3 regions of the Nesterenkonia lacusekhoensis genome follow, and region 1 is predicted to be linked to each of the others. Evidence: riboswitches for the same ligand, from Rfam matches in the RefSeq annotation. Region 1 holds a riboswitch; each other region holds the start of a gene.
The links. Region 1 has a riboswitch for S-adenosylmethionine ahead of JOF45_RS09025 (O-acetylhomoserine aminocarboxypropyltransferase/cysteine synthase family protein). Riboswitches for the same ligand answer to the same signal wherever they lie in the genome.
Positions count from the first base shown of each region.

Region 1 (6,707 bases):
CGCCGACGCCGCTGCCCGGGCCATCCTCGGCCTCTAGCGCTCAGCGCAGTTCAGCTCAGCGGTGCTTCCATTCGGGGCTGCGCTTCTCCGCGAAGGCCGCCATGCCCTCGGTCTGGTCCTCCGTGGAGAACAGAGCGTGGAAGAGTCGGCGCTCGAACTGCAGGCCCTGATGCAGCGGTGACTCGAAGGCGGCAGACACAGCCTCTTTGGCCATCTGAGCTGCCGGCTTGGACTTCGAGGCGATGGTCCCGGCGGCCTTGGCAGCCTCGGTCTCCAGCAGTTCGTCGGGGACCACCCGGGAGACCAGGCCGATCCGTTCTGCCTCCTCGGCGCCGATGTGCCGTCCGGTGAGGACCATATCCATGGCTTTGGCCTTGCCCACCGACCGGGTGAGCCGCTGGGAGCCGCCCATGCCGGGGATGACGCCCAGATCGATCTCCGGCTGCCCGAACTTCGCACTCTCGCCGGCGATGATCAGGTCGGCCATCATAGCCAGCTCGCAGCCTCCGCCCAGGGCGTAGCCGGAGACGGCGGCCACCACTGGAGTGCGCAGCCGGGCGAACTCATCCCAGCGCCCGAACCAGTCACGGCTGTACATCTCAGCGAAGTCCTTGGAGGCCATCTCTTTGATGTCCGCCCCGGCGGCGAAGGCCTTCTCCGAGCCGCTCAGCAGGATCGCGCCGATCTCCGGGTCGGCGTCGAACTCCACGGCGGCCCGGACCACCTCGTCCATCAGTTCGGCGTTGAGCGCGTTCAGCGCCTCCGGCCGGTTCAGCCGGATCATGCCGATGCGTTCCTCGGTGGAGACGGTGATCGTCGTGAAGTCATTCATACGTCTGATCCTCTCGGACCGGGGAAGTCCTGACAAGAGGTAGGATCTTCGGAATGACGCAGCAGGCATTCCTCAGCGCTGAGGGGCATCGGAAGACCCGCGAGGAGAAGAAGGTCCTCGCCGGAACCTTGGTGGGGACCACGATCGAGTGGTACGACTTCTTCATCTATGCACAGGCGGCAGGATTCGTCCTGGCTGTGCTGTACTTCGAACCCTTGGGCGAGGAGAACCAGACCCTGGCCCAGCTGGTGGCCTGGGCCTCGATCGGCATCTCCTTCCTCTTCCGCCCTCTGGGCGCCATCCTGGCCGGCTGGCTGGGCGACCGCTACGGACGCAAGCTCGTCCTGGTCCTGACCCTGCTGGGCATGGGCGGGGCCACCGCCTTCATCGGCCTGCTGCCGACCTACGCGGCCTGGGGCATGGCCGCCCCGATCCTGCTGGTGGTCCTGCGCATCCTGCAGGGTCTCTCCGCCGGCGGCGAATGGGGCGGTGCCGCTCTGCTGGCCGTCGAGCATGCCCCGCGCCACAAGCGCGGCCTGTTCGGCATGTATCCGCAGATCGGCGTCCCCCTGGGCATGTTCATGGCGGCCATCTCCATGTTCGGTCTGCGTGCTGCGCTGACCGAGGAGCAGTTCCTGGAATGGGGCTGGCGCATGCCGTTCCTCTTCTCCTTCGTGCTGATCGTGGTGGCCTACCTGATCCGCCGCCGGGTGGAGGAGTCCCCGGTCTTCGCCGAGATGAAGCAGCGGAAGAAGGAGTCCTCGGCTCCGCTCAAGGAGCTGCTGACCACCCATAAGAAGAACGTCTTCCTGACCGCTCTGATCTTCTCGGCCAACAACGCCGCGGGCTACATGATCATCGTCTTCTTCGCCTCCTACGCCTCCAGCGCCGTGGGATTCTCCACCACCGACACGCTGATCGCCTCCCTGGTGGGCGCGCTGGGCTGGTTCATCTTCACCTACTTCGGCGGTTGGATCAGCGACCGCATCGGCCGCGTGCTGACCTATCAGATCGGCTTCGGGATCCTGATCCTCTGGTGTATCCCGATGTGGTTCCTGATCGACACCGGCTCTCTGCTGATGTTCGCGCTCGCGGTGTTCGTGCTGACCATCGGCCTGGGCCCCTCCTATGGCCCGCAGTCGGCCCTCTACGCCGAGATGTTCCCGGCGGATGTCCGCTTCTCCGGGGTGTCCATCGGCTACGCCTTCGGCTCCATCATGGGCGGAGCCTTCGCTGCGACCATCGCCCAGGCCATCTACGACGCCACCGGCCAGGGATGGATGATCGGCCTCTACCTCTCCGGCCTCTCGCTGATCTCGCTGATCGCGGTCTCCCTGGTGCCGAAGACGCTGCAGGGCATCGACCTGGAGGCCGGGGGCAGCTCGGCGGAAGGCTCCGAGACTCCCGAATCCGAAACCCGCAGCTCCGGTGAGCATCTGCCGGTGAAGTGAGCCGCTGACCGATGCCCGCAGGCCGTTATGCACCCAGCCCCTCAGGAGATCTGCACCTGGGGAACCTGCGCACGGCCCTGCTCGCCTGGCTGGCCGCCCACGCCGAGGACCGTCAGCTGCTGCTGCGTTACGAGGATCTCGACGCCGGCCGCACCGTCGCCGGCTCGGCTGAGCGTCAGCGCGCTGATCTGGAGTCTCTGGGGATCACCTTCGGCGGCGACGTCCTCCGGCAGTCCCAGCGTCAGGACATCTACGACGACGCCGTCGCTGAGCTCCGCAGCCGAGGCCTGGTCTACGAATGCTTCTGCACCCGGCGCGAGATCCAGGAGGCGGCGCGGGCACCCCACGCCCCGCCAGGCGCCTATCCGGGCACCTGCCGGACTCTCAGCGAGCAGGACCGGGCCCGGCGTCGGGAGCAGCGTCCGCCGGCGCTGCGGCTGCGCGTTCCGGATTGGCAGCGTGAGCAGAGCGTCGAGGACCGGCTGCTGGGCCGCGTGGACGGCGTCGTCGATGATCTGGTGCTGATCCGCAACGACGGCACCGCCGCCTACAACCTGGCTGTGGTGGTCGATGACCACCTCACCGGCGTGGACCAGGTGCTGCGCGGTGACGATCTGGCCTCCTCCGCGCCGCGGCAGGCCTACCTGCGGGAGCTGCTCTACGGTGCGCAGGCCCGCTCGGCGGTGGAGTACATCCATGTCCCGCTGGTGCTCAGCCCCGAGGGCCGCAGACTCGCCAAACGCGACGGTGCGGTCACCCTGGCCCAGCTCCGGGAACGGGGCATCGGACCCGACGCCGTCCGCGACCTGCTGCTGGACTCGCTCGGTCTGCCCCCGGGGTCGTTGGGCCATGCGTCGGAGGCCTTCCGGCTGGAGGATCTTCCGTGTGATCCGTGGACCTTTCAGGAGTCTGCCCTGCCGCAGCTCTGAGCGGCTACACCTCGCGTAACAGTGACTTGCCCTTTTCACGGCGCGCAGGCAGACTTATTCCCAGGTCAAGAGCGCCAGCGCAAAACCCCGGTTTGCTGGCCGGCAACCCTCCACTTCGCGGTGGGGTGCCCCGGGTGACGACCAGGTCCGGCGGAGGACGCCGCCGGGCAAGCGCGAGTTTCACGGAGTGTATTCGATGGCTGCATCGACCGAACCCACCTTGGACATCCAGTCCGCCCACTTCGAGACCCGGCAGATCCATGCCGGAGTCTCCCCGGACCCCGTCACCGGGGCCCGGGCCCTGCCCATCCAGCAGACCACCTCCTTCGTCTTCCCCGACGCCGAGGCCGCCGCACGGCGCTTCGGTCTGGAGGAGATCGCCCCCATCTACTCCCGCATCGGCAACCCCACGGTCCAGGCCGTGGAGGACAAGGTTGCGGCTCTGGAGGGCGGCGTGGGAGCGCTCGCTGTGGGATCGGGCCAGGCGGCGACCACCCTGGCCCTGCTGAACCTGGCCGAGGGCGGTGGGCACATCGTCGCCTCGCCCTCGCTCTACGGCGGCACGCAGAACCTCTTCAAGCACACCCTGCCCAAGCTGGGCATCGACGTCAGCTTTGTGGAGGACCCGGACGACGTCGCCTCCTGGCGGGCCGCCGTTCAGCCGAACACTGCGGCCTTCTTCGCCGAGACGGTGGCCAACCCCCGCACCGACGTGTTGGACATCGAGAGCGTGGCCGACACCGCCCATGAGGTCGGCGTGCCGCTGGTGGTCGACAACACGCTGGCCACGCCGTACCTGTGCCGGCCCATCGAGTTCGGCGCCGATGTGGTGGTCCACTCCGCCACGAAGTTCCTGGGCGGGCACGGCACGGCCATCGCCGGGATCATCGTCGACGCCGGCACCTTCGACTACTCCAAGCATCCGGACCGGTTCCCCGGCTTCAACGAGCCGGACGAGAGCTATCACGGTCTGGTCTTCGGCAGGGATCTGGGGCCCGAGGGCATCTTCGGGGTGAATCTGTCCTTCGTCCTGAAGGCACGGGTGCAGCTGCTGCGGGACCTGGGCCCCACGCTGTCACCGCACAACGCCTTCGAGATCAACCTCGGCCTGGAGACGCTGAGCCTGCGCGTGGAGCGCCACGTGCACAACGCCGCGGCCGTGGCTCGCTTCCTGCGCGATCACCCGGCCGTCCGCCAGGTCTTCTACTCCGGACTTCCGGAGAGCCCCTGCTGGGAGCATGCCCAGAAGTACCTTCCCCACGGTGTGGGAGCCGTGCTGTCCTTCGAGGTCCACGGGGAGGATGCCGCGGCCCAGGCCGCCAACGGCCAGGCCGTGGTGGACGCCCTGCAGCTGCATTCCCTGGTGGCGAACGTGGGCGATGTGCGCTCTCTGGCCATCCACCCGGCCTCGACCACCCACCGTCAGCTCACCCCGGAGGACCAGAAGGCCGCCGGCGTGAAGCCGGGCGTGGTGCGCCTCTCTGTGGGGATCGAGCACCTGGACGACATCCTGGCCGACCTGCGGCAGGCTCTGGACGCCGTGGGGCAGAATGCGCCGCAGCCGGCGACAGAGGCGGCCGCTCCTGCCGGTGCAGCGGCAGGAACCTCTGCGCGATGACTCTGCAGGCCCCCTGCGCCGCGGCTGCCCCGGCGAACGATTTCGGACACCGTCCCGCCGGGGCGCTGCAGATCGCGGAGGTGGGGGCCTACACCTTCGAGACCGGCAGGTTCCTGCCCTCGGTCGAGATCGCCTTCGAGACGTGGGGGACCCTCAACGAGGCCGGGGACAACGCGATCCTCGTCGCCCACGCACTCACCGGAGACACCCATGTCGCCCCGACGGAGGCGGACCCCGGATCCGGCTGGTGGGAGAGCCTGCTCGGTGCGGGCCGTCCCATCGATCCGGAGCGTTGGTTCGTCGTGGCTCCGGCCATGGTCGGCGGCTGCTACGGCTCCACCGGCCCTGCCTCTCCGGACCCGGAGGGTGAGCCCTGGGGGTCCCGCTTCCCGTTCGTGACGATCAGGGACTCGGTGCATCTGGAGGCACGCCTGGCCGATCAGCTGGGGATCACTGAGTTCCATACCGTCATCGGCGGCTCCATGGGTGGGGCGCGCGCTCTGGAATGGGCGGCCACCTACCCGGATCGGGTGGGCGGCGTCGCCGTCTTCGCCTGCGGGGCGGCGTCGACTGCCGAGCAGATCGCCTTCGGGCAGGCCCAGATCAAGGCCGTGGAGAACGACCCTCATTTCCACGGCGGCGACTACTACGGCGGGACCGTGCCCGAGGCCGGTCTGCAGCTGGCGCGGCGGATCGCCCACATCACCTACCGCACAGAGACTGAGCTCTCGGTGCGGTTCGGCCGTGAGCCCCAGGGCCGGGAGGAACCCTTCGGGTGGTCCTCCCGTCGGCGTGGGCGCTACCAGGTGGAGTCCTATCTGGACCATCAGGCGGAGAAGCTGTCCTCCCGCTTCGACCCCAATGCCTACATCGTGCTGACCGAGGCGCTGATGAGCCACGACGTCGGCCGCGGCCGCGGGGGAGCGGCGCAGGCTCTGCAGAACATCACCGCGGTGCCGTTCCTGGCCGCGGTGGACAGCGACCGGCTCTACTTCCCGGAGCAGTCCCGCGAGATCGCCGAGCTTCTGCCCGGCGAGCATGAGGTGCACATGATCGCCTCACCCATCGGTCATGACGGCTTCCTGACCAGCCCGGACCAGCTGGCAGATCAGATGCGCCGCACATTGGGCCTCTGAGCTTCCCGACACTTCGGCGTAACACGGGGCTGTAACACTGTGGCCTATGACCAGAATCCTCCAGCCCGGCGACCATGTCCCCGAAGGTGCCGCCTACCTCCCCGCCACTGATGAAAACGTCCTGTGGGGCCGCCTGCCCTGCGCCGCCGATGACCCGGTGCTGCGCATCGCTCCGGGGGAGGAGGTCGTGATCGACACCCTGTCCCATGAGGGGATTCTGGAGGACCAGGGGCGGGATCCGCGCGCCTACTTCGCCCGGCACGGAGTGCAGGAGGAGCAGGTGCTCCGCGACGCCGTCGCGCTGGCGGCAAGCGATCATCCGCGCCGCCCGACCCAGGACGGTCCGCATGTGAACACCGGGCCGATCTACGTGGAGGATGCCCGTCCCGGCGACTTCCTGAAGATCACGGTGAACAGGCTGGAGCGCCGCGTGCCCTACGGCGTGATCTCCAACCGGCACGGCAAGGGAGCGCTTCCCGAGGAGTTCCCGCGGGCCCAGGAGAGCGTCTCCGTCTTCGCAGCGGTGGATGAATCGCAGGGGAGAGCCAAGGGCACCATCGCACCCTTCGCCGGCGCGGAGCGGACGGTCAGCTTCGACCTGGCCCCCTTCTTCGGCACGATGGGTGTGGCCGTGGACGGCGAGGACCGCCCGCACTCTGTGCCTCCCGGACGCCACGGCGGAAACATCGACATCGCGCTGCTCACCGAGGGCGCCTCCCTCTATATCCCTGTGCAGGTCCC
Region 1 covers NZ_JAGINX010000001.1:1,917,409-1,924,115, reverse strand. Annotated here, with positions in the region: gene JOF45_RS09045 (FAD/NAD(P)-binding protein) at 1-37, shown strand, start outside; gene JOF45_RS09040 (enoyl-CoA hydratase) at 56-832, opposite strand; gene JOF45_RS09035 (MFS transporter) at 886-2,283, shown strand; gene gluQRS (tRNA glutamyl-Q(34) synthetase GluQRS) at 2,295-3,212, shown strand; SAM riboswitch class IV at 3,276-3,392, shown strand; gene JOF45_RS09025 (O-acetylhomoserine aminocarboxypropyltransferase/cysteine synthase family protein) at 3,409-4,830, shown strand; gene metX (homoserine O-acetyltransferase MetX) at 4,827-5,966, shown strand; gene JOF45_RS09015 (acetamidase/formamidase family protein) at 6,013-6,707, shown strand, end outside.

Region 2 (6,707 bases), 270 kb from region 1:
GCCGTCGGTGGTGACCAGCAGCTTGGCCCCGGTGTCCTCCACGCGGAACTGCAGCGCCTCAGCGGAGAAGCCGCCGAAGACCAGCGAATGCACCGCACCGATCCGCGCGCAGGCCAGCGTGATCACGATGGTCTCCACCAGCACCGGCAGGTAGATGACCACGCGGTCGCCCTGGGTGACGCCGAGGGACTCCAGGGCGTTGGCGGCCCGGTTCACCCTCTCCTGCAGGTCGGCGTAGGTGACGTCCTCGCGATCGCCCGGCTCGCCCTCGAAGTGCAGAGCGACGACGTCGCCGCGGCCGGTCTGGACATGACGGTCCACGCAGTTCACCGCCGCGTTGAGCTTCCCGTCCTCGAACCAGCGCATCTGCGGGCCGCGCCGGGCCTCAGGGTCAGGCGGGGTCCAGCTGTGGGTGGTCTGGAAGCCGGTCTCCCAGTCCAGCAGTCCTGCGGCCCGGGCCCAGAAGTCCAACCGCGCGGCCTCTGCCTCCGGGGTGTCATCGCTCAGGTCCGGCTCATCCCAGGCATGGACGTCGGACTCCAGCGGGTGTGCGGTCCTGGTGTGGGCGGCCCGTGGGTGTGCGGTCCTGGTGTGTGTGCTCAGGCCCATTTCGTCAGCGCCTTTCGTTCGATCACACCGAGCAGAGCATCGGTGAGCTTGCCCAGCAGGGCCAGCAGCACGATCGCCAGCAGCAGGCGGTCGGTGCGGCCGTTGTTCTGCGATTCGGTCAGCAGGAACCCGAGCCCCTCGGCCGCGGCCAGCAGCTCAGCGGCGACCAGGAACAGCCAGGCCTGCGCCAGCCCCAAGCGCAGTCCGGAGAACACCGGAGGCACCACGGCGGGCAGCTGGACGGTGCCCAACAGGCGCAGGCCGTGGAAGCCGAACGCCCGGCCGGCCTCCACCAGCTGCGGATCCACGTGGCGCAGCGCCGAGTGGACTGAGGTGAAGACGGGGAAGAACGCGCCGATGGCGATCAGCAGGACCTTGGAGTCCTCACCGATGCCCACCCAGAGCAGCAGCAGCGGAACCCAGGCGAGGGAGGGGACGGCACGGAAGGCTCCCACAGTCGGGTTGAGCAGAAGGTCAGCGATCTTCGACAGGCCCAGCAGCGAGCCCAGCGCCAGTCCCAGTCCGGCACCGACGCCGAAGCCCAGCAGCACCCGCTGCAGCGAGATGCTCATGTGCTCGGCGAGCAGGCCCGATTCGTAGAGCCCGACGCCGGCCTCATAGACATCCAGCGGAGCGGGCAGCTGGATGGGGGAGAAGATCTCCAGCTCCTCGGTCACCACCCACCACACGGCCAGCAGGAGCAGCGGCACGACGGCGCCCACGGCGACTTTGGTCAGCGGATGCAGTCCGCGGCGGGTCGGCTCGGCAGTGCGACGGGCCTTTCCGGAGGCGCTGTCTCCGGTGCTGCTGGCGGGGGCCGCGGAGGCGGTGCTCTCAGCGGAGGTTCCGCTGACCGCGGCGTCGCTCGAGTCCGCGGGGGCTGCGGAGGCGGTGGAGACCTGGCTCATGCGTCCTCATCCTCTGCGATGTCGGCTTCCTCGGCCGCGTCCTCAGAGCCCTCGGCGTCGGAGGGCTCAGCCTGCTCGGCATAGTCGGTGAAGAAGAGCTCCTCGAGAGCCTCGTCCACCTGATCCTGGGAGTCGACGTCGCCGTTCTCCACGAAAGCAGGACCCACCGGCTCCAGGGACTGACGGAGGTCGTCTCCGGGCACCGGATCGATGTCGAAGTCCACCCGCTCCTCGAGGACCAGCTCGGCGACCTCGAGGTCGATGCTCGCATGCTCGGCGAGGATCTCGGCGGTCTCCTCCGGGTGCTCCAGGGCCCACTGACGAGCCTGTTCGTAGACGTCGGCCACAGTCTGGGCGACCTCGGGATGACCCTCCAGGAAATCAGCGGTGGCGTTGATCGTGGAGTAGGTGTTGAAGTCGACGTCGCGGTGCACCAGCTCAGCCCCGCTCAGCTCCGCATCGGCCATGATCGGGTCCAGGCCCGCCCAGGCATCGACGTCGCCGTTCTCCAGGGCCTGACGGCCATCGGCATGCTGCAGAGCCTGGACCTCCACATCCGCCGTCGTCAGGCCCGCCTCCTCCAGCGAGCGGGCCAGGAAGAAGAAGGGGTCCGTGGCCGGGGTGGCGGCCACCGACGCGCCCTCGAGGTCCTCCGGGCCTTGGATGTCGGAATCCGGGGTGGTCACCAGCGCCGACCATTCGGGCTGGGACTCCACGTAGAAGGTGTGGACATCAGCACCCACCGAACGGTTCAGCAGCGCGGCGGAACCGGCGGCGGAGCCCACGTCCAGGTTGCCGGCCCGCAGGTTCTCGTTGGCCTGGTTGGAGCCGTGGGACTGGATCCACTGGACCTCGGTGCCCAGCTCTTCGAGCTCCTCCTCCAGCCAGCCGTGCTCCAGCATGACCAGGGAGAGCGGGTTGTAGGTGGCGAAATCGATGGTGAGCGTCTCCAGCTCGCCGTCGTTCTCCCCGGAGCCGCAGGAGGTGGCCAGCAGCATCACAGCTGCAGTGCCGCAGAGAGCCTGGGCGGAGCGGGTGAATCGGCGAGCGGTGGTGGGCATGTGAGGCCTTTCGGTGGTGAAACGGATGTGGCGGACTGTGCCGGCGATGGACACGGTCACGGGCGGGTTCTCAGGAGGGGCGGGGCCAGGTCCAGGAGCGGGGCCGCAGCTCTCCGCCTCCGGTCCAGGGGCGGGGAGGGGACGGGTGCATCCGCGGATGCACCACGGCGTCAGTGGGTCCCGTCCACGCCCAGCCCGGAGAGCAGCTCCTCGCGCAGAGCGGCGAACTCGGCGGAGGAGCGGGAGCGGGGGCGTCGGCCGGGCACGGTGAGCAGCCGGGTGATGGTGGCGCCTTCGCGCTCGGCGTGCTCCTCAGCGCCCAACAGCAGGATGCGGTCGGCCAGCTGCAGGGACTCGTCGACGTCGTGGGTCACCAGCAGCACAGTGGTGCCGGTCTGGGCGTGGACGTCGAGGAGCAGGTCCTGCATCTTCAGACGGGTCAGAGCGTCGAGGGCGCCGAACGGCTCGTCGAGCAGCAGCACCCCGGGGCGGCGGGCCAGCGCCCGCGCCAGGGAGGCGCGCTGGGCCATGCCTCCGGAGATCTCGCGGGGACGCAGATGAGCGCGATCGCTCAGCCCGACCAGTTCCAGGAGCTCATCGACCCGTTCACGGCCCTGAGCCTTGGGAAGCCCGCGAGGCAGCCCGAGTGCGACGTTCTTCCGGATCGAGCGCCACGGCAGCAGCCGGGGCTCCTGAAAGCCGACGGCCGTACGCGGGTCGTAGCGCCGCACCGGCTCGCCAGCGATGAGGATCTGGCCCTGGTGGCCGGTGTCCAGGCCTCCGACCTGACGCAGCAGCGTGGACTTGCCGCAGCCGGAGGAGCCCAGGATGGCGATGACCTCACCGGGACGGATCTCCAGGGAGACGTCGCGCAGCACAGTGCGCTCGCCGAAGGTCCTGCCCACATTGAGCAGATCCACAGCGAGCGAAGGCGCCGGCGGGGCGGCCGCCGGAAGCGGGGTGGGTGCGTCATGGCCGCCGGTTCCGGCGGTGCTGACGGCGTCGCGCTCCAGGGTGGGTGCGGACGAGCCCATAGGAAAATCACTCCCATCGATCCTGGCGGTAGCACCTTTCGGGGAGAGGACGTCTCTCCGATGGTTGCTGCGGCGTCACAGAGCCAGATCTCTCAGCCGCTCGGGATGGTTACCAGCCCACAGTAAGCGCATCGGCTCCCGGTGGGCAAAAAGCCTCTCCCATTCTGAGACGCGGAGAAATGTTCGATCAGAGATTCTTACGTCATGTGACCGGCAGCGGGGCTCGTTTGACGTCTTCGGTGTGGCAGGACGTACAGTGAACATCAGCTGATCACGCCGCTGATCGGCTGAGACCATCCAGAGCGACTGAGAGATCTGGCTCGAAGATGTCGCAGCAACCACCCCTCGGGGCTCGGTGCTAACGCCAGGAACGATGGAGAGTGTTCATGATTTCATTGCGCCATGTCACCACGACCTTCGCCGCCCGCGGCAAGGAGCCGGTGGTCGCCGTCGAAGATGTGAGCCTTGAGATCCCGCAGGGGAGCATCCAAGGCATCATCGGCTTCTCCGGTGCCGGAAAATCCACGCTGCTGCGCAACATCAACCTGCTCGAGCGTCCCAGCACGGGCGAGGTGGAGGTCGCCGGCACCGAGCTGACCTCGCTGGACGGGGAGGAGCTGCGCCAGGCTCGCCACCAGATCGGCATGATCTTCCAGGGCTTCAACCTGGTGAACAACCTGACAGTGGCCCAGAATGTGGAGCTCTCCCTGAAGTTCGCGGGAGAGAGCTCCAAGAGCGTCCGCCAGGCCCGTGCGGCCGAGGCCCTGGAGATCGTGGACATCACGGAGAAGGCCAAGGCCTATCCGGCCCAGCTCTCCGGCGGCCAGAAGCAGCGGGTGGCCATCGCTCGTGCCCTGGCCACCCGCCCTCAGGTGCTGCTCTGCGATGAGCCCACCTCTGCCCTGGACCCCTTCACCACGGCGACGGTGCTGCAGTACCTGGCCGATGTGAACCGGGACCTGGGCATCACCGTGGTGATCGTGACCCATGAGATGGAGGTCATCAAGGCTCTGGCCGACGACGTCGCGGTCATGGAGGACGGCCGGCTGGTGGAGAAGTTCCCTGCCGCTGACCTGCACCGCGAGGACTTCACTCCGAGGACCTCCATCGGCCGTTACCTGATGAGCGATGGGATCAACGTGGACCGCGGCGGCGGGCACACCGCCGGTGCGGAAGAGAGCGCGCCCACGCCTGCTCCTCGGGTGGAGGAGAATCTCACCGCAGCAGGAGGTGTCCGCTGATGGAACGTGTCATCCAGCTGCTGCCCGAGTTCAGCGAGGCGATGCTCCAGACCTTCGCGATGATCGGCGTCGCGATCCCTTTGGCGGTGCTGCTGGGCACTCCGGTGGGGATCTGGCTGTTCATCCACGCCCCGGGCGGAATCGCTCCGCTGCCCAAGACCCATGCCGTGGTCAACGGCATCGTCAACACGATCCGGTCCTTCCCGTTCCTGATCCTGCTGATCGCGATCATCCCCTTCACCCGCCTGCTGGTGGGCACCACAGTGGGCACTGCGGCGGCGATCGTGCCGCTGACCATCAACGCGATCCCGTACTTCGCCCGGCTGGTCGAGCAGAACATCACCCAGCTCGGCACCGGAGCAGTGGAGGCCTCCCGCGCCATGGGGGCGACCAGGGGTCAGATCATCCGCAACGTCCTGCTGGTGGACGCCAAGCCGGCGATCATCGGCTCGATCACCATCACCACCGTCAGCTTCATCTCCTACTCGGCCATGGTCGGGCTGGTCGGCGGCGGCGGCATCGGCGACTTCGCCATCCGCTACGGCTACTACCGCTACGAGACCGACGTGATGCTGGTGGCCATCGTGCTGATGATCCTGCTGGTCACTGTGGTCCAGTGGGGCGGGACACGGCTGGCCAGCCTGACCGACAAACGCGTCTGAGACGTCTCTCCTCCGCACCTTCCCCCTGACGCCCAGCCCGGTCACAGGCTGAGGCGCGTCCGTCGAACACGAAAGCAGAACCCCATGAGCGATCACTCGCACGCCCCTGTCCGCCGTCTGTCGCTGACCGCAGCCGGTGCGGTCGCCCTGCTGGCCGCCTCCGGCTGCGGCCTGACCGGTGACGATGAGAACACCATCAGCATCATCGTCACCGAGTCCGCACCCTTCCAGGAGCCTGCGGAGATCGTGGCCGACCAGTTGGCGGACCAGGGCTATGAGCTCGACATCCGCTACGTCACCGACATCAACATCCCCAACCAGTCGGTGCAGGACGGCGAGTACGACGCCAACTACTTCCAGCACCTGGCCTACTTGGACAACTTCAACCGCTCCAACGATACGGAGATCGCTCCGGCGTTCTCCGTCTACTACGCCCCGGCCGGGCTCTTCTCCTTGGAATATGACTCCCTGGACGAGCTGCCCGACGGTGCCCAGATCAACCTGCCGGTGGACCCCTCCAACAACGGTCGCGCCCTGCAGCTGCTCGCCGACGAGGGGCTGATCGAGATCGATGAGAGCGTCCCGGTCATCGAACTCACCCAGAGTGACATCACCAGCAACCCGAAGGACCTCGACTTCATCGAGACCGACCAACAGGAGGGCGCCCGGGCCCTCTCCGACGTCGACGCCGGCTTCGCCTTCGTCCGTCTGGTCGCTGAGGCCGGCCACGACGTCGAGGACGCGACTCTGGCCATCGAGGACGGCCGCGAGGAGGTGCGGACACCCTTCACCTGCGTCGTGGCGGTCAACCCTGAGGATGTCACCAGCGAGGAGGCCGAGCTGCTCCAGGATGCCTTCCAGTCCGAGGAGGTGGAGCAGTGGTTCGAGGACTACCAGGGCGGCGTCGTGGACTATGACGACTCCATCACCATCGACGACGCCGCCGAGGTCTGGGAAGAGTTCCAGGCGTGAGCCCCCGTGCATCCGGACCATACAGGGCGACTGGCCCACATAGTGCGGCTGGCGCGAGCAGTGCGGGCGGACCCGCAGAGGTCTCCCGCCGGCAGTTTGGCCGCGGGGTGCTCGGATTGGGCGTGCTGGCCGGCGTCGGGAGCCTCACCGCCTCCTGCGGACTGGTGGGCGATGATCGGCGGATCCGCATCATCGTCACGGAGAACGCCCCGTTCCAGGA
Region 2 covers NZ_JAGINX010000001.1:2,191,942-2,198,648, reverse strand. Annotated here, with positions in the region: gene JOF45_RS10345 (acetate--CoA ligase) at 1-609, opposite strand, end outside; gene JOF45_RS10340 (ABC transporter permease) at 600-1,517, opposite strand; gene JOF45_RS10335 (aliphatic sulfonate ABC transporter substrate-binding protein) at 1,514-2,638, opposite strand; gene JOF45_RS10330 (ABC transporter ATP-binding protein) at 2,749-3,612, opposite strand; SAM riboswitch class I at 3,623-3,724, opposite strand; SAM riboswitch class I at 3,903-3,992, shown strand; gene JOF45_RS10325 (methionine ABC transporter ATP-binding protein) at 3,999-4,853, shown strand; gene JOF45_RS10320 (methionine ABC transporter permease) at 4,853-5,515, shown strand; gene JOF45_RS10315 (MetQ/NlpA family ABC transporter substrate-binding protein) at 5,600-6,487, shown strand; gene JOF45_RS10310 (MetQ/NlpA family ABC transporter substrate-binding protein) at 6,595-6,707, shown strand, end outside.
Region 2: it holds a riboswitch for S-adenosylmethionine, as region 1 does, so the genes downstream of both, JOF45_RS10330 (ABC transporter ATP-binding protein) here and JOF45_RS09025 (O-acetylhomoserine aminocarboxypropyltransferase/cysteine synthase family protein) in region 1, are expected to answer to the same signal.

Region 3 (6,707 bases), 260 kb from region 1:
GCGGGAGGCGCGCTCCAGGATCTGCTCCATGATCGCGTCGGCCACACGGCGGGACTCCCCGTAGGCCGGATAGTGGAACTCGGTGATGTTGGCATACGGGTTGACCTCAAGGACCACCGCATCCTCAGCGCTGTCCAGGCTGGGCACGAGCAGATCCACAGCCGCGACGTTCAGCCCGGGGATGGACCACAGCCCGTCCACCGCCAGATCCTGCAGGTCATCGCTGAGCTGATCGGTGATGTCCACGGCCAGCCCTCCGCCGCGGGAGGTGTCTGCGATGGGAGTCAGCAGCTGCAGCGCGCCCTCATCCAGCACTGAGGCGCGGGTCAGCCCCACCGGATCCAGGAACTCATCCGTGACCTCGGGCTGCCGGGCGGCCAGGTAGCCCTCGGCGCCGCGGCGTTCGATCTCCGCATCCGCCAGACCCCCCACCGTGGTCACCCCGTCCCCCACGATGTAGAAGGGCACCCGCGCGACGGCGCCGGCCACCTGCTGTCCCACCACGAAGACCCGGACGTCCAGCCCGGGATGATGCGCCTCCACCACCATCTGGTACTTCGACTCGGAGGTCGCCGAGCGGGCCGCCATCGCCCGGGACCAGGCCTGGCGCAGCTCAGTCTCTGTGGTCACGTTGGTGGTGATGCCCTTGCCGGTGCGCCCAGAAGAGGGCTTGACCGCCACCGGCTTGCCGAGAGCCTTCATGTACTTCACCGCGCGGGAGAACTCCGTGGTGTTGATCGCCTTGCCCTTCGGCGTCGGGACCTCCGAGGCCTCCAAGTAGCGCTTGGTCATCTGCTTGGACCGGGAGATCCGGCGGGCCTGGTGGCTGACCAGGGAGGTGATCACAGCATCCATCCCACCGACCACCACATCGGAGAGGAGGAAGATCCGGTTGGAGTCTGAAATCTGCTTGACCGTCATGGACTTGCGGTGGGCCGCACGCTGGATGAGCACGTCATGAGCCAGCGTGCCGGTCCAGGTGCGCAGCTGGTCGCGCTGCGGTTCGACGTGGTCGAGGATGAACCGTTCCGTGGCGCTGGGGTGGACAGCAGTACGAGGGGCCATGGAGCAACAATAACCTTCGGTCAGCGGGAGGCGCGGATGAGCAGCTGGTCGACGATCGCTCCGGCCACGTCCCGGCTCTGCCCCAGTGCCGGCAGATGATGGGTGACCACACTGGCCTCCACATCCAGGCCCAGCACGACGGCGTCGGCGGCCGCATCCAGCTGCGGAACGAGCAGGTCCACGGCTCCGGCGGCCAGTCCGGGCACAGACCACAGCGCGTCGGCGGCCAGCTCGGCCAGCGCCGGGTCCAGCAGCTCGGTGACGTCCACGGCGATGCCGCCCTCCGGATTCGCCGGGCCGCTGCGCAGGGAGGCGAGCTGCTCGGCGTTGAGCGTCTCCTCCGGAGAGATCTGCTCCTCCAGGGCGGCCAGCGGCACATAGGCCACAGCGGCCACCACCTGCGGGCCGGCCACATAGGCGCGGACGTCCAGGCCGTCGGGAAGCGGCTGGTCCTCTGAGGGGACCGGCAGGTTCTGCAGCTGCAGGTGCTTGCGCGTCAGCGTCTGGTCCGCGGCGATCCGCCGAGCGTGCGCACTGACCAGAGTGGTCACCCGGTGGTCCATCCCACCGATCACCGTGCCGCCGAAGACGAAGACGTCGGTGTGGTCCACGGTGCGGACCTCCACTGTGCGCCGGCTCAGCGCCTGGCGGAGCAGACTGCGGTGCGAAGGCGCCGTCTGGAGAATCCGAAGCTCCTGCAGCGAGGGTGCGACATGTCCTTCTATGAACCCTCTCAGGGCCTCCTGATTCTCCGGCATGGGACCAGAATAGTAGAGTCGGGCGCGTACCCCATCCAGAGCGGCTGAGAGATCTGGCTCGACGACGCCGCAGCAACCCGAAACGATCCGTTCGCCGGGTGCTACCGCCAGAACCGATGGAAGAGGAGCCATCATCCTATGCCTCACGCCACCACACCTTCCGGCCAGCGCGAGATCCTGTTCAACGCCTTCGACATGAACTGCGTGGTCCACCAGTCCCCCGGACTGTGGCGTCACCCTGAGGACCGCGCACGGGACTACAACACCATCGGCTACTGGACCCATGTGGCCCAGACCCTGGAGAAGGGCCTCTTCGACGGGCTGTTCATCGCCGACGTGCTCGGTCCCTATGACGTCTTCGGCGCCACCCCCGACGCCGCACTGCGCTCCGGCGCCCAGGTTCCGCTGCAGGATCCGTTCCTGCTGGTCAGCGCGATGGCCGCCGTCACCGAGAACCTCGGCTTCGGACTCACCGCCGGCACCGCCTACGAGCACCCCTACCCCTTCTCCCGCCGGCTGGGCACCCTGGACCACCTCACCGGAGGTCGCGTGGGCTGGAACGTGGTCACCGGCTACCTGCCCTCGGCCGCCCAAAACATGGGCCAGGACGACCAGATGGAGCACGACCGGCGCTACGACCACGCCGACGAATACATGGACGTGGTCTATAAGCTCCTCGAGGGCTCCTGGGAGGACGACGCCGTGGTGGCCGACAAGGAGGCCGGAGTCTTCACCGACCCCACCAAGGTCCACCGGATCGAGCACGAGGGAGAGTTCTTCAAGACCCCGGGCATCGGTGTGGTGGAGCCCTCCCCGCAGCGCACCCCGGTCATCTACCAGGCTGGGGCCTCGACCCGCGGCCGCGCCTTCGCCGGCAAGCACGCCGAGGCGGTCTTCATCAATCCGCCCACCAAGGAGCTCGCCAAGGCCTCGGTGCAGAAGATCCGTCAGGCAGCCGCCGACGCCGGCCGCGACCCCTACGATGTGCGCATCTTCGCGATGCAGACCATCGTCACCGGGCCGGACGAGGCCGCCGCTCAGGCCAAATATGACGAGCTGACCCAGTACATCGACCCCGAGGGCGGCCTGGTGCTGATGTCTGGCTGGATGGGCACCGACTTCTCCCAGTTCGACCTGGACCAGCCCATCGGCGACCTGAAGTCCAACGCCATCCAGTCGACTGTGGAGACCTTCCAGAAGGCCTCCGGACGGGAGGACGAGGTCTGGACGGTGCGCCAGCTGGCCGAATGGGTCGGCGTCGGGGGCTTCGGACCGGTCATCATCGGCGACGGCCCCTCAGCCGCCCAGCAGCTGATCGAGTGGCAGGAGGAGACCGACGTCGACGGCTTCAACCTCGCCTACCACATCACTCCGGGCACCTTTGAAGACATCGTCGAGCACGTGGTCCCGGAGCTGCAGAAGGCCGGCCGGTATAAGACCGAGTACCGGCCGGGCACGCTGCGGAACAAGCTCTTCGAGAAGGGCGATCACCTGCCGGAGGCCCACCACGGCGCGCAGTTCCAGCTGCGGCGTCGCGGGTGATGCTATTGGGTGTGGGCCCGCGAGGTGTGATCAGATACGCGCGTTATAAGCGCCGAAACTGCCGCTATAACGGCCCTATCTGATCACACCAGGGGTCCACACAGAGAGAAGGGCCGCCTTCCGCTGGATGCGGGAGGCGGCCCTTGTCGTGTGCCGGTGGGTCTAGGAGGTCTTTGCGTCGACCTTCTCTTCGGCTTCATCGACGGTCTGTTCGGCCTTCGCCGCGGCGTCGTCGATCTTCTCTTCGGCCTCGGCCGCGACGTCGGTGGCCTCAGAGAGACCGTCCTTGATCGCACCGGAGGCGGCAGTGACAGCCTCCTTGGCACGGCCGGCGACGTCGTGGGCGACGTTGTTGGCCGTCTCCTCCGCCTTGCGGACGGCGTCCTGGACCTTGGGATCGTTCCACTTCTCCCCGGCGGTCCTCTTGAGGTTGTCGAAGTTCCTCTGGCCCGACTTCGTGCCGATCACATAACCGATCGCCACACCTGCACCCAGTGAAAGCAGTCCCATGATCATCTCCGTTTCCTCGACGGTATCCGTGTTAAGAACTTACTGGCCACAGCGGAAGGTTGTCACCAATTCTGCACCCTGAACCGGCCCTGGTCCTCAGACCCTGGCAGGTCCCTGATGTCGGGCGTACGACAAGGATGTGAGCGGCACGCTTGAGCAGATACGCGCGGAACTCGGGCCGATTCGGCAGGAATGGCGGCCCTATCTGATCACACCTCTCAGCTGTCGGGCCGGCGGACGGTGGCGCGCACCGCAAGATGATCTGAGGGGAAGGCGTTGGCCCGCTGGTCCGGAATGTGCTGACACGGCCCACCATAGGGCGTGAAGCCTGCATCCTGGGCGGCATCGTCGTCATCGGCGGCGTCGCCGAAGTGATCGGCCGCATCCACGTCCAGGCCCAGCAGGTAGACGAAGTCGATCCGGTCCCGCGGCTCCTTCTCCAGGGGCTCGATCTGGGACCAGGTGCGCCCCGGCGCGGCGTCGGGATCTGGGTGCACCGCACGGAAGGCGTCGGTGTAGCCGGCGTCGATGAACCGCTGGGTGGCCGGCCAGGCGGCCTGCGGGCGGTGATCTCCGTCCCAATCCGCCGGGGAGGGTACGTTGAAGTCGCCGGCCACGATCACCGGCAGCTCCCCCAGCTCAGCACGCAGCCGCTGGGTCTCAGTCAGGATGGCAGCAGCTTGTCGGTCCCGCTCGCGTTCCCCGTACTGAGCGAAGACCGACGCCGACTGCTCAGGCAGCTCATCCGCCCGGTAGGGCCCGTAGTCCCACGGACCCAGGTGCACCGACCAGGCGATCACCTCGCCGATGCGTGTCTGCACCAGCGCGGCGGTGCCGTAGGGGGTGGTGGAGGTCGCCAACAGTCTCGTCGGTGCCGCGCTGAGCACAGCGGTGTCGAAGTCCTGCTGAGCGACCGTCATGCCGCTGACGCGCCCCAGCTCCACTGCCGCGTCGCCGAAGCACTCCTGGACGAAGACGATGTCAGCCGGCTGCCCGCACAGCACCTCTGCCTGTTTCTCTCGGCCGTCGTCGATCTCTTCTCCGCCGTACCAGAGGTTCCAGCAGAAGAGCCGAAGCGTGCGCAGCTGGCGGATGGTGTCCTGAACCTTGGTGTCCTCCGGCCGCGGTTCCTGATCCGGGGTGGGGGTGTTCGTCATCGGGCGCTGCTCCTCCTGCTGCTCGTCATACGGGGCGTGTCATACCGGGCTTGTCATGCGGGGGCCCTGATGCTGACCTGATGCAGATCGTTCAGGCGAAGGGCGCCCGGCAACTCCACCGTCTCGCTGTGGTTGACCCCGACCACCGTCAGGCCCGCCCGCCGAGCAGACTCCACCCCAGCCGGAGAGTCCTCGAAGGCCACTGCCTGGCCAGGATCGATCCCCAGACGCCCGACGGCGGTCAGGTAGAGCTCCGGCTCCGGCTTGCCGTACAGCACATCATCCAACGTGCAGACCGTCGTGACCTTCTCCAGGATGCCCACCTGTTCCAGCATGGCACGGACATCCTGGCGCAGCCCGTTGCTGGCCACGGCGACAGGGAAGCGGGCGGCCAGTTCTGAGATCAGCTCCACCGCCCCAGGCATAGGCTCCACGCCCTGGGCCAGCAGTGCGGAGTACCGCTCAGTCAGCTCAGCCGCTATCCGCTCCTCCCCCGGAACGGTCGAGTCTCCGAGCATCTCGCTCAGAGATGCTGCGGTGTCATGGACTGACATTCCCAGGAAGTCCTCCGGACGCACCGTCTGGACACCGTCAGCGGGCACACCGCGTTCGCCCAACCACGCGGCGAGCATCTGCAGCCAGATGGACTCGGAATCCACCAGCAGTCCGTCACAGTCGAAGACGGCTCCGGTCACCTGGACCTCATATGAGCCCTCCCCCGTGTCCAATGTCAGCGTCAGCCCGGCGCTCACCGGGCAGCTCCCGCATGTGCTGACTGAGCGGATTCTGCCGCGGGGCGGCCCGCATCGGCGGGCAGGCGCAGTGCCGGGGCAGACATCACAAAAGGGCTCACCCGAGTGCCCGGCGTCATGTCCGCAGCCTCGGCCGCTGACACCGAGGTGACCAGCTCCAGCGGCCGGCCGTCGGCGTCGTGGGCAGCACCGGCGGCGCGGATGGTGGTGCGCTCACCGGTGTAGATCTGGCTGACCACGGTGCATTCGCCCTCAGGCTCCGGGACCAGGGTGAGATCCTCGGGACGGATGAAGACGGTGTCCAGGCCGGCGCCGGGGGCACGCACCGGAAGCCGTCCGCCCTGGAACCCGGCGTCCACGCCGAGCTCGGTGACCGTGCCGACGAACCTCGCCACGAATTGCGTGGCCGGAGCCTGGTAGACCTCATGCGGGACGTCGATCTGCTCGATGACCCCGTTGCGCAGCACGGCCACCCGGTCGGCGATGGCCAGGGCCTCCTCCTGATCGTGGGTGACGAACATCGTGGTGATCCCCAGCTGCTGCTGCAGTCGGCGGATCTCCTCACGGATCTGGACGCGCACGATGGCATCCAGTGCGGAGAGCGGCTCGTCCAGCAGCAGCACCTCGGGCTGGGTGGCCAGAGCCCGCGCCAGAGCCACACGCTGCTGCTGCCCTCCGGAGAGCTGGGCCGGGAACCGGGAGGCGAATTTGCCCAGGCCACACATCTCCAACATCTCCTGGGCGGTGCGGCGGCGCTTCTCACGGACCACCTTGCGCACGCGCAGCCCGTACTCCACGTTGTCCTGCACGGTCAGGTTCGGGAAGAGGCTGTAGGCCTGGAAGACCATCCCGATGCCGCGACGGTTCGGCGGCACTGAGGTCAGGTCCCTGCCGCCCACCAGCACACGCCCCGCGGTGGGCTT
Region 3 covers NZ_JAGINX010000001.1:2,177,725-2,184,431, forward strand. Annotated here, with positions in the region: gene JOF45_RS10245 (ATP-binding protein) at 1-1,065, opposite strand, end outside; gene JOF45_RS10250 (hypothetical protein) at 1,086-1,823, opposite strand; SAM riboswitch class I at 1,852-1,946, shown strand; gene JOF45_RS10255 (LLM class flavin-dependent oxidoreductase) at 1,962-3,365, shown strand; gene JOF45_RS10260 (hypothetical protein) at 3,528-3,875, opposite strand; gene JOF45_RS10265 (endonuclease/exonuclease/phosphatase family protein) at 4,094-5,032, opposite strand; gene JOF45_RS10270 (HAD family hydrolase) at 5,086-5,784, opposite strand; gene JOF45_RS10275 (ABC transporter ATP-binding protein) at 5,781-6,707, opposite strand, start outside.
Region 3: it holds a riboswitch for S-adenosylmethionine, as region 1 does, so the genes downstream of both, JOF45_RS10255 (LLM class flavin-dependent oxidoreductase) here and JOF45_RS09025 (O-acetylhomoserine aminocarboxypropyltransferase/cysteine synthase family protein) in region 1, are expected to answer to the same signal.